Anaerocolumna chitinilytica: one gene and its partner. The protein of the gene in region 1 interacts with the protein of each later gene in a pairwise test. Links are inferred from orthologs where the notes say so. Each region holds a gene or a part of one and is shown in the gene's direction. Other genes may lie near its edges.

Region 1 (3,067 bases):
TCCCTTATTATTAATGCGGTTACCAGAGCGGCAGCAAAGATAGTTGAGGAAGTAAGAAGACAATTTAAAATACCCGGATTATTAGAAAGAAAAGTGAAACCGGATTATCAAAAAGCTGTTGATATCTGTACTGTTTCAGCACAAAAGGAACTTTTAGGGCTTGCACTTATCGGAATCTTAAGTCCCTTGGTTGTAGGTATTCTCCTGGGAGTAGAGTCTCTAGGAGGCTTCCTGGCAGGTGTAATTGTTTCTGGACAGCTTTTAGCCGTATTTATGTCTAATACCGGCGGAGCATGGGATAATGCCAAAAAGACCATTGAAGATGGCTTGTATGGCGGTAAGGGTTCTGAGGCTCACAAAGCAGCTGTTGTTGGCGATACTGTTGGTGATCCTTTAAAGGATACAGCAGGTCCTGCGCTTAATCCTATGATTAAGGTTATTAACATGGTATCCCTGCTTGCAGCTCCCGTACTTGTTCAGTATAACGCCAAGAACTGGGGTATGATAGCAACCTTTATCGTATGCGCTGTTGTAATCGTAATATCTATCTTATATTCGAAAAATGGTGGGTTCTCTTTCCTGAAAGGAAAATCAGGTAAAGCATAAAGCAGGTAAAGCATAGAACAATTAAACGATACAAACGAGTTAGTACAGCTTTCAATGAATGTTTTGCATAAGTATGTGAACATTTATTGAAAGCTGTTTTCTTAATTTAACCTTTGTGATATAATTTCCCGAGATAAGACTTTACAAAATTCCCCCTTTCTGCTATTGTATTGTTATAGTTTTATTCTTATATTTTTTCTTTCGGTATTTCACCGGATTATTCACAGATTATTTTAACATTTACCGGAGACAGCTCTAAGGTGAATAAACGTCAGATAATGGAGAGGGTGATTTAAACTCAATAATTTTAATACAGTTAATTTATATTTTCATTGACAAATGAAAGAAGATACGCTATTATTAAAAAAAGAACATAAGTTCGTATAAAGGAGAGGAAATATGTCAAAAGAAGATAAGAGCAGAGCATTGGAATCAGCCCTTGCACAGATTGAGAAACAGTATGGAAAAGGCTCCGTTATGAAACTTGGTGATACGGCAGCGCATATGAATATAGAAACCGTTCCTACAGGATCCATTAGCTTGGATATAGCATTAGGTCTTGGAGGGATACCCAAAGGAAGAATTATTGAAATCTACGGACCGGAATCCAGTGGTAAGACAACAGTAGCTCTTCATATGGTAGCAGAAGTTCAAAAGATAGGCGGAATTGCCGGATTCATTGATGCAGAGCATGCCTTAGATCCTGTATATGCCAAAAAAATAGGTGTAGACATTGACAATCTTTACATATCACAGCCGGATAACGGAGAACAGGCATTGGAGATTACGGAAACAATGGTACGTTCCGGTGCGGTAGATATTATCATAGTAGACTCTGTAGCAGCTCTGGTTCCTAAAGCTGAAATCGACGGTGATATGGGTGATTCTCATATGGGCTTACAAGCCAGATTAATGTCTCAGGCTCTCCGTAAATTAACAGCAGCTATCAGTAAGTCCAACTGTATTGTAATCTTTATCAATCAGTTACGTGAGAAAGTCGGAGTAATGTTTGGTAATCCTGAAACTACTACAGGCGGACGTGCCCTTAAGTTCTATTCCTCTATCCGTATGGACGTTCGTAAGATTGAAGCATTAAAACAGGGCGGAGATATTGTAGGTAGCAGAACTCGAATAAAGGTGGTTAAGAATAAGATAGCCCCTCCTTTTAAAGAAGCTGAATTTGACATAATGTTTGGACAAGGTATTTCCAGAGAAGGCGATGTTCTGGATTTGGCATCCAATGATAATATTGTAATAAAGAGCGGTGCATGGTATGCGTATAACGATGCTAAGATTGGTCAAGGCAGAGAGAATGCCAAGCAATTCCTGAAAGAGAATCCGGAAGTCTTTAATGAGATTGAGAAAAAGGTTAGAGAGAAGTACAATATAACCGCCGGAGCAGTAATTTCCCAAAAGGAAGCAGATGAGCAGTAATGATTGTAACGGGTTTAGAACAATACGGTAAGAATAAAGTAAAAGTATATTTGGAAGAAGAATATTACTTCATGCTTTATAACAGAGAGATTTATCGATATGGTCTTAAGGTGGACAAGGAAGTTTCTGATTTGATTGTAAAAGAACTTAATGACCATATGGTTAAGAGAGCTAAACAAAAAGTAATGGCTTTATTGAAGAGTATGAATCGTACAGAAGCTGAGCTTAGAGCTAAGCTTGCTCTTTCTGGTTATAGAGAAGCGGCAATTGACGAAGCAATCGAATATGTTAAGAATTATCATTACATCGATGATTCCAGATATGCAGCCAACTATGTACGTTTAAAAAAGCAGAATAAGAGCCGTAGGCAGATCATCGGAGAACTCAAACAAAAAGGGGTATCAGATGAAGAAATAGAAGAAGCTCTTGGAACTGAATATGACAACGAAGAGGAAGCAATTAAGAGAGAAATTCTGAAGAAAGCAAAGGATATAGACAATCTGAGCAGGGAAGAAAAACAAAAATTAGCTGCGAAACTCTATCGTAAGGGATATGGAATGGACCTTATCAAATCACATGTCAAACTTGATTATTAAGTAATATTGGTAGATATATCCCAGTAGGTATATCCTAGTAGAATAAACTATACGAAACAGAAGTACTTGTTGAAGAATTCTGATTCGTATAGTTTTTTATGTCTTTAGCATTTAAGTGAGCAATGAAGTTAAACAGAGTAGGATTATATTCAGGTAATAAAAAGAAAGACTTGTATTATACAGGATTTATGCTACTATTATTGGTAACAGATAACAACTTAGAGATGCACAAAGGCTGTGGGAGGAGTTATTACATGAAGAAACGCTTGCAGAGTTTAACTGCAGCTGCCTTTAAGAAAAGCATCATTTCTTCTTTTTTACCGGAAAATAATGCTCTGCTTATGTTTACTATCGAAGGAGTTCTATTTGCGATAGCAACGAACATTATTAATAATAACAATAATTTATTTGCCCTCCGGCTGGGAGCAACG
Region 2 (3,068 bases), 430 kb from region 1 along the record:
TTGCAAGAAGGATTCCCACTATTTTACCGGAACTCTCTTTTGAAGAAAGTCTGGAAATATCTAAAATATACAGTGTTTCAGGTCTTCTGAATAATAATCAGTCTTTGATTCGTAACAGACCATTTCGGTCACCACATCACACAATAACCACAACTGCTCTAACGGGCGGCGGTAGATTTCCAATGCCTGGGGAAATTAGTCTTTCTCACCTGGGTGTTTTATTTTTGGATGAGTTTCCGGAATTTAACCGCGGAACGATTGAAATATTAAGGCAGCCTTTGGAAGAGAATGAGATAACCATTACCAGGCTAAACGGAACTTATCGGTATCCGGCTAATCTGATGTTATGTGCCGCCATGAATCCATGTAATTGCGGGTATTACCCTGACAGAAATAAGTGTACTTGTTCTCTGTCACAGGTAAAACATTACTTGGGTAAAATCAGCCGCCCTCTCTTGGACCGGATTGATATCAGTATTGAGGTGCCGCAAACTGATTTTAAAGAACTTAACAAAAGTGCAGGAAGCGTCAATACAGTAGATAAAATATCTGCAGATGAAACTTCAGCAGATGAAACATCTGCTGAGATAAGGGAACGCATCAAAAAGGGAAGACAGATGCAAAAATCGAGATATCAAAAGGAGAATATCCAATTTAATTCTCAGATTACTCCTAAGATGCTCTCTGTCTACTGCAGACTTGGTAAAGAGGAAGAAAGAATAATGGAAGAAGCTTATAAAAGGCTGAATTTAAGTGCCAGGGCTTATCACAGGATATTAAAGGTAGCAAGAACCATAGCTGACCTGGAAGGGGCTGAGGTGGTAAATGTTAATCACTTAAGTGAAGCAATTTGTTACCGCAGCATGGATAAGAAATATTGGGAGTAAAGGAGCAGAATATGACTGAGAAAGAGTATTGGTTTTGGCTGTGTGCTATGACTGAATTGGGACAAAAGAAAAAAGAAGCAATTCTTTCGTTTTTTGTGTCTCCGGAAGCAGCTTTTTGTGAGAAAATGGAAAGTTATTCTAGGATCGAATGTTTAAATGAAAAGGATTTACAAAGGATAGATACAAGCCGAAATAAGAGTAAGATTTCTGAAAGCTATGCTAAACTGGCTGAGAAAAGCATATATTTTGTAACAATAGAGGACGAGGAGTATCCCAGGAAGTTAAAGAATATATATGAACCACCATTGGGTTTATTTTATAAAGGGAGGCTTCCCGCACAAGACCGTATCAATATTGCCGTAGTTGGAGCAAGAAATTGTTCGGATTACGGATTTGATACTGCGAGATTTTTTGCAAAAGAACTAACAATTGCAGGTGCAGGAGTTATAAGTGGCCTTGCGTCAGGCATTGACAGTGCGGCTCATACAGGTGCCATTATTGGAGAGGGAGAGACCTTTGCAGTACTTGGCTGCGGTGTTGATATTTGCTATCCGGTAGAAAATTTCAATCTTTACCTAAAAATTGAAACTAATGGAGGAATTATTTCTGAATACAGTCCCATGACCCAACCAAGGGCTTTTCATTTTCCTATGCGGAACAGAATTATCAGCGGCCTCTCAGATGGGATATTAGTAGTAGAAGCCAGAGAGAAAAGTGGTTCTCTCATTACTGTAGATTATGGGTTGGAGCAAGGAAAAAATATTTATGCTATTCCTGGAAGGCCGGGGGACAAACTTAGTGACGGCTGTAACAATATCCTGAAAATGGGAGCAAAAGTATGTACTAGCCCAGAGGATATCATGGAAGACTATAATAGTCTCTGTAAAAAAATTACTAAAGTCGTGAAAAAAAATGATAATTTACTTGATGCAAATGAAAAAATAGTGTATGCTTGTTTAAGTCGTATCCCAAAACATATAGACGACATAGCAAAGGAGGCTGGTTTTCCAATCGGAACATTGGCTTTCGTGTTATTTCTATTGGAAAGTAAGAATTATATTAAACAAACAAGAGCAAATTATTATGTGACTGATATATTATAGGAAAAGGAGAATGCAATCTCCTTTTATCAAAGCAGGAAATGAGAAATTCAGATAGGGGAGTGCGCATGAATCTAGTTATTGTAGAATCACCGGCAAAGGCGAAAACGATTAAAAAATTTTTAGGTGCAAATTATGAGGTTGTGGCTTCTAACGGGCATGTCAGAGACTTACCCAAAAGCCAGCTTGGCATAGATATAGAGAATGATTTTGAACCCAAGTATATCACTATCAGAGGAAAGGGCGATCTCTTGGCCAAGCTTCGAAAGGAAGTTAAAAAAGCTGATAAAATATATTTGGCAACTGACCCTGACCGTGAAGGAGAAGCCATATCCTGGCATCTTACAAAGACCCTGAAACTGGATGAAAAAGTCAGCAGCCGTATTACTTTTAATGAAATAACTAAGAATGCGGTAAAATCCTCCATTAAGCAGGCAAGAGAAATCGATATAAATTTAGTGGATTCACAGCAGACTCGAAGAATGCTTGACCGTATGGTAGGATACAGTATCAGTCCGCTGTTATGGGCTAAAGTTAAAAGAGGCTTAAGTGCCGGACGTGTTCAATCCGTTGCTCTGCGCATTATCTGTGACAGAGAAGATGAGATTAACGCATTTGTTCCAGAAGAATATTGGACCTTAGAAGGGAACTTTCAGGTAGAAGGTGAGAAAAAGCCGCTGGTAGCAAGGTTTATGCCATCTTCTACAGATAAGAAAAATATTTCTTCTGAAGAAGAAGTAAATAAAATTATGAATGAGCTAAAGAATGCGAAATTCAAAGTCTCTGAAATAAAAAGAGGAGAAAGACAGAAAAAGCCTCCTTTACCCTTTACAACAAGTACCCTACAGCAGGAAGCTGCCAAGACTCTGAATTTTTCTACCTCAAAGACAATGAGACTGGCACAGCAATTATATGAAGGTATAGATGTTAAGGGGCATGGGACTATCGGTCTTATTACCTATTTAAGGACGGATTCCATCCGAATCTCAGAAGAGGCCGATGCCTTTGCGAGAGAATTTATTGAAAAGAACTACGGGGTAAATTATAAGTCTGATACAGAAGAGAAGAAGTCTAACAGCAA

Evidence for each region. The genes of interacting proteins can lie anywhere in the genome.
Region 2: the proteins of recA (region 1) and dprA interact in binary tests that used the Bacillus subtilis proteins (3 or more experiments, as listed by UniProt). The link is inferred for Anaerocolumna chitinilytica from one-to-one orthologs.

What each region holds. Positions count from the first base shown.
Region 1 is NZ_AP023368.1:3,268,494-3,271,560, reverse strand. Bases 119-3,022 are described here. They hold recA (recombinase RecA), read left to right. Parts: upstream 119-1,005; coding sequence 1,006-2,040; downstream 2,041-3,022. Other genes in these bases: bsdcttw_RS14345 (MFS transporter), read left to right, coding at 2,891-3,022; bsdcttw_RS14350 (regulatory protein RecX), read left to right, coding at 2,040-2,636; bsdcttw_RS14360 (sodium-translocating pyrophosphatase), read left to right, coding at 119-606. In the rest of the region: more of bsdcttw_RS14360, read left to right, coding at 1-118; more of bsdcttw_RS14345, read left to right, coding at 3,023-3,067. UniProt on the Bacillus subtilis protein: Multifunctional protein involved in homologous recombination, DNA repair and competence.
Region 2 is NZ_AP023368.1:3,697,026-3,700,093, reverse strand. What follows is about bases 40-2,944. They hold dprA (DNA-processing protein DprA), read left to right. Parts: upstream 40-898; coding sequence 899-1,990; downstream 1,991-2,944. Other genes in these bases: topA (type I DNA topoisomerase), read left to right, coding at 2,050-2,944; bsdcttw_RS16180 (YifB family Mg chelatase-like AAA ATPase), read left to right, coding at 40-887. Also shown: more of bsdcttw_RS16180, read left to right, coding at 1-39; more of topA, read left to right, coding at 2,945-3,068. UniProt on the Bacillus subtilis protein: Protein that helps load RecA onto ssDNA during transformation. Binds cooperatively to circular ssDNA, is able to bridge different segments of DNA. Favors the loading of RecA onto SsbA- or SsbB-coated ssDNA and formation of RecA-DNA filaments.